Flammeovirga agarivorans: one gene and its partner. The protein of the gene in region 2 interacts with the protein of the main gene of each other region in a pairwise test. Links are inferred from orthologs where the notes say so. Each region holds a gene or a part of one and is shown on either strand. Other genes may lie near its edges.

What was found. The genes of interacting proteins can lie anywhere in the genome.
Region 1: the proteins of HGP29_RS01710 (region 2) and groL interact in binary tests that used the Escherichia coli proteins (3 or more experiments, as listed by UniProt). The link is inferred for Flammeovirga agarivorans from one-to-one orthologs.

Annotation. Positions count from the first base shown.
Region 1 is NZ_JABAIL010000010.1:137,293-140,321, reverse strand. What follows is about bases 18-2,971. They hold groL (chaperonin GroEL), read right to left. Parts: upstream 2,337-2,971; coding sequence 699-2,336; downstream 18-698. Other genes in these bases: HGP29_RS23570 (co-chaperone GroES), read right to left, coding at 2,431-2,709; HGP29_RS23580 (hypothetical protein), read left to right, coding at 18-636. Outside these bases: more of HGP29_RS23580, read left to right, coding at 1-17; HGP29_RS23565 (T9SS type A sorting domain-containing protein), read left to right, coding at 2,995-3,029.
Region 2 is NZ_JABAIL010000001.1:408,179-411,131, reverse strand. What follows is about bases 23-2,900. They hold HGP29_RS01710 (ABC transporter ATP-binding protein), read left to right. Parts: upstream 23-1,024; coding sequence 1,025-1,777; downstream 1,778-2,900. Other genes in these bases: HGP29_RS01700 (hypothetical protein), read left to right, coding at 2,651-2,900; HGP29_RS01705 (hypothetical protein), read left to right, coding at 2,028-2,552; HGP29_RS01715 (MlaE family ABC transporter permease), read left to right, coding at 291-1,022; HGP29_RS01720 (calcium/sodium antiporter), read left to right, coding at 23-155. Also shown: more of HGP29_RS01720, read left to right, coding at 1-22; more of HGP29_RS01700, read left to right, coding at 2,901-2,953. UniProt on the Escherichia coli protein: Part of the ABC transporter complex MlaFEDB, which is involved in a phospholipid transport pathway that maintains lipid asymmetry in the outer membrane by retrograde trafficking of phospholipids from the outer membrane to the inner membrane.

The sequences.
Region 1 (3,029 bases), on a different replicon or contig from region 2:
AACTATTATGATAATTCTCCATTAGGCGTTGCCATATACAGGCGTAAGTCAGAGCGACAGTTTGAGTTTTATTATTATAATAAGGCGGGAAGAAAAATGGATGGGGCAATGGATGTCGCATACAAGGGTAAGATGATAGATGAACTCTACCCGAATGTTAATGAAATGGGATTAGTAGATGCATTAGAAGAGGTTTATCAAACTGGGGTTTCTCAAGTTGTTCCATTAAAAGGATATAAAATGAGTAAATCTGATATCCTGTACAGAACGAATAGAGTTCAAAAATTAAAAGATGAATATGTTGTAAGTGTGTATTCAGATGAGTCTGATACATTCTCCTATATCCGACAAATAGAGAAAGACAATAAGAACTTGAATAATGCATTAGATTTTATTTCCCATCATTTAAGAGGAAACCTATCTACATCGTTGGGTATTTTGGAGTTATTTCGAGCCACAGAAGTTTCACTAGAAGAAAAGAATTTTCTAATGGATGTCGTCAAGAAGAACTTAGAAAATATAGATAGTAAAATTCATCATTTGGTAGATGTTTTATACAAAGAGGTGAAACACGATGAAAAGCTTCTTAAAAAATATAGTTCCGAAACTCAAGACTTTAAAGATATAAAAGTTTAAAAATAGAAAAGGCACTCACGAATGAGTGCCTTTCTTATATATATAACTACTGATAATGTCTATTACATCATACCTGGCATACCACCTCCCATTGGAGGCATAGCAGGAGCTGCAGCACCACCTTCTTCTTTCTCATTAGAAACTACACAATCAGTAGTTAATAATAAAGAAGCAACTGAAGCAGCATGCTCTAAAGCAAGACGAGTTACTTTAGTAGGGTCAATAACACCAGCCTCAACTAAGTCTTGGTACTCTTCAGTACGAGCATTGAAACCGAAGTTACCTTCGCTTTCTAAAATTTTATTTACGATAACTGAAGCTTCTAAACCAGCATTTCCTAAGATAGTTCTTAAAGGAGCTTGGATTGCAGTTTTTACAATCTGAACACCAATTTCCTCATCAGGATGAGCTGTTTCTACTGAATCAAGAACTGAAGAAGCTCTCAATAGGGCAGTACCACCACCAACTACGATACCTTCTTCAACGGCTGCTCTTGTTGCTGCTAAAGCATCGTCAACACGATCTTTCTTCTCTTTCATTTCAGTTTCAGTAGCCGCACCGATATAGATAATTGCAACACCGCCAGCTAATTTAGCTAAACGCTCTTGTAATTTCTCTTTATCATAGTCTGAAGTAGTGTTTTCGATTTGAACACGAATTTCAGCAACTCTTGCAGCAACAGCGTCAGCAGAACCAGCACCATTTACAACTACAGTATTGTCTTTGTCGATGATAACTTTTTCAGCTGTACCTAACATATCGATAGTCGCATCTTCTAGTTTCATACCTGTCTCATCAGAGATAACAGTACCACCAGTAAGAACAGCGATATCTTGCAACATTGCTTTACGACGGTCACCAAAACCTGGAGCTTTAACAGCTGCAACTTTTAATGCACCACGGATTTTGTTTACTACTAAAGTAGCTAAAGCTTCAGAATCAACATCTTCAGCGATAATTACTAATGGCTTACCAGTTTGAGCAACTTGTTCTAAAACAGGAAGTAATTCTTTCATTGTAGAAACCTTCTTGTCGTAGATTAAGATGTATGGAGTTTCCATATCTGCTTCCATTTTCTCTGTGTTAGTCACAAAGTATGGAGAAAGGTAACCACGGTCAAATTGCATACCTTCAACAGTTTTTACTTCTGTTTCAGTACCTTTTGCTTCTTCAACAGTGATAACACCATCTTTACCTACTTTTTCCATTGCTTCAGCGATCATTTTACCGATCTCAGCATCGTTGTTAGCAGAGATAGTTGCTACTTGCTCAACTTCTTTGTTTGTTTCAACAGTTTTTGAAGTATTCTTTAATTCAGCAACGATAGCTTTAACAGCTTTATCGATACCACGCTTCAAATCCATTGGGTTTGCTCCAGCTACAACGTTTTTGATACCTGTAGTGAAGATCGCTTGCGTCAATACAGTAGCAGTAGTAGTACCGTCACCTGCCTCATCAGCAGTTTTAGAAGCTACTTCTTTTACTAATTGAGCACCCATATTTTCGATTGGCTCTGCTAATTCGATTTCTTTAGCTACTGAAACACCATCTTTTGTTACGTGTGGTGATCCAAATGATTTTTCTAAGATTACGTTACGTCCCTTTGGTCCTAAAGTAACTTTTACAGCGTTTGCTAAAGCATCAACACCTTTTTTTAATCCCTCGATTGCTTCAGTATCGAAATGAAGATTTTTTGCCATAATATTTTTATATTTTTTAGAGAAGTTCTTGTGCTTTCTCTGTTGAAATTTTGTTTTAATAGTGGTGAGATTAACCTCACTCTTTAATTAATAATTATACGATAGCTAAAATGTCAGCCTCACGCATCATTAAGTAATCGTTTCCTTCTAAGTTTAATTCAGTTCCTGAGTACTTACCATAAATGACAGTATCACCCACTTTAACAGTTAAAGGCTCATCTTTAGTACCATTACCAACCGCTACTACAGTACCTCTTTGTGGTTTTTCTTTTGCATTGTCAGGGATAAATAGACCTGATGCTGTTTGAGTTTCTGCTTCTGCAGGCTCAATTAAAACTCTATCTGCTAAGGGTTTAATGTTTACTTGTGACATTTTTATTTATCTGTTTTATAATTTTTTGTTATTCTAAAAAGTATAGAAGAAAAAATAATCTTCATTGCCTTTTTTACATGAAGTGTGCCAATGTAAAAAATCGATAAGATTTGTCAGTTTTACTGACAAAGCGACAGGGTGAGATGAAATTTGATAATCATTAAAAGGTTTGTTGTCATATTTAAATTTCGAATTGTTAATGACTTCAATTATATTTGACAAAACACACAGACTAAATCCAACAAGTTGTGTACTTAAAGCATTAATAATTATTTAAACTTAAAGATGAACTACAAGCTCAAATTGTCGCTACTCTTGTC
Region 2 (2,953 bases):
TTCATGTCAACGACATTTCATTATATGATTTTTTATGGATGATTAGTATAGCAGTTATTTCCACTCCTCTTATGTATTTCCAACACAGCCTATATCGTTACAAAGGTGTCCTACTATTATTACTCTATAGCTACTATATCTATCATATCTTCTAAGCTGCGATAATAAAAACTTAATATTTCTACTAATAGCCTGTCTATTTTTAAAATATCTATGTAAAGTGACGAACTTCTTTATATTTGTATACTGATTGAAATTGAACTCAAAAGATTTTTTATATCATACATACAATGAGAAGGCTTGGTGAATACCTCATCTTTCTAGGAAGGATGTTTACAAACAGGGAATCTTTTTCTACCTACCTCCGACTATTTTTTCAAGAATGTGTCAATATCGGTATTAATTCACTGTTCTTAATTGGATTTGTTTCTCTATTCGTAGGTGCGGTAATCGCTCTACAAATGGCTTATAACATTGTGAGTCCACTTCTTCCAAAATATATCATTGGGTTGGCCACTAGGGAAATGATGATCCTAGAAATGGCTCCTACTCTATCTGCCATCGTATTTGCAGGTAAAGTAGGTTCTCAAATTGCTGGTGGAATTGGGACAATGCGTATTACAGAGCAAATAGATGCCCTAGAAGTAATGGGTATCAACTCTGCTTCCTATTTAGTACTACCTAAAATTGCTGCAGGCATGATTATGCTACCATTATTGTGTATTTGTGCTGGTGCCTTAGGTATCTGGGGAGGCTGGCTTGCTACTCTATTTGGCAACTTATCTCCTGTCGAAGACTATATATATGGTATACAGTTAGAGTTTGTGCCATTTGAAGTACCATTTTCTATCATCAAATCATTCGTATTTGGTTTTATAGTAACTTCAATTGCTGCATTCAAAGGTTACAATGTTAAAGGTGGAGCATTAGAAGTAGGTAAAGCAAGTACAGATGCTGTTACTTCTTCTTGTATTGCTATTTTAGCTGCCGATTTTATTTTAGCAGATACTTTACTGGGATAATCATGATTGAAATTAAGAATATACAGAAGTCTTTTGAAGGCAAAACCGTACTTTCTGACATTAGTGCTACTTTCGAAAAAGGAAGAACTAATATGATTATTGGTGCCAGTGGTACAGGTAAAAGTGTGCTGTTAAAAACTATTGTAGGGTTATTCTCTCCAGATGATGGTGAAGTGCTGTATGATCAAAGAGATTTCCATAGATCAGATCGTAAAGAGCAAAAGAAAATTCGTAGTGAAATTGGTATGCTCTTTCAAGGTTCTGCACTCTTCGATTCATTAACTGTTGCTGAAAACGTTCGCTTCCCACTTAATGTCCACTCTGACATGTCGGAAAGTGAGAAAGACGATAGAGTAAACTTCTACCTAAAAAGAGTTGGTCTCGAAAATGCTGCCCATAAAATGCCATCAGAGATTTCCGGAGGTATGCAAAAGCGTGTGGGTATTGCTAGAGCTATTGTCATGAACTCACAATATTTATTTTGTGATGAACCCAATTCTGGTCTTGATCCTCAAACAGCTTGGATGATTGATCAGTTAATTCATGAAATTACTCAAGAATACAACCTTACTACCGTAATTGTTTCCCATGACATGAACTCTGTAATGGAGATTGGTGAATATATTATGTTTATGTATAAAGGTTTAAAAGTATGGGAAGGTGATAAGACAAATATTCTTGATGCCGAGCCACAAGCATTAAAAGACTTCTTATTTGCCAATAAATTAGTTCGAACCTTTAAAGGGATGAAGTAATAAATAGAAACAAGTAAGTAATAATTATAGGAAAAGCAGGTAGACTTGATGAGTTTATCTGCTTTTTTGTTCGTAATACATCCATTTGATTAACATAGATCAATTTTTCAACATCCTATTTCCCATTAAAAACCGTATTTCTAATATTTTAACATTATCGCTTTCATTTTTTTCAACCCCAATCACAAAAACCCGTTTTGTAAGATATCAAACAAAAATATTACTACTGTTTAACAATTAAATAAATAAGATGAAAAAGTTTTACCAAACACTATTAGTTGTATTAGGATTAACTATTTCCACATTCGCTACTGCTCAAGACAATCAATCTACTCCTAGTAACGGAGGCCACTATCAAGGTGTAGGATCACTTAATGTTGGTTTAGGTTTTGGCTTCAATCATAACAGTACGGGATTTATGGCCGACTATGAATTTCTACAATTAGGGCAGGATTTTACATTAGCAGCTGCTGCATCTTACTATGGGTATAGCAACTCATATGCTAAATACAGTACAATTGGCCTTGGTGTTCGTTTCAGATGGTACGCCGATAGGGTATTAGGTATCACAAGTAATAAATGGGATGTTTTCGCCTCTGGCGATATTGGCTTCGGTATTACTAATGCTGATTACTATGGTGAACATCATGGTAGTGGTGTTTCTCCAATCTATTGGGGTATTGGTATTGGTACAAAGTATCATTTCAATGAAAAAATTGGTTTACACGCTATTATCGGTACAGGAGCTCAAATTGGAGTTTCGATTGGTTTATAATTAAACTAACACCTACCTATAAATGATGCAATTCACTTTGTTGAAATCATCATTACTCAAAAACAATCATTAATTAAGTTCAGAAAACTACTATAAAGATGAAAAAGATTTATCAGACACTATTAATTGTATTAGGATTAACTATTTCTACCCTTGTTACAGCTCAAAATAATCCATCAACTCCAAATAATGGAGGACATTACCAAGGGGTAGGTTCTTTAAACGTTGGTTTAGGCTTTGGTTTCAATCATAATAGTACCGGATTTATGGCCGACTATGAATTTCTACAATTAGGGCAGGACTTTACATTAGCAGCTGCTGCATCATATTATGGATATAGTAACTCATATGCTAAATACAGTACAATTGGCCTTGGTGTACGTTTTAGATGGTATGCCGAC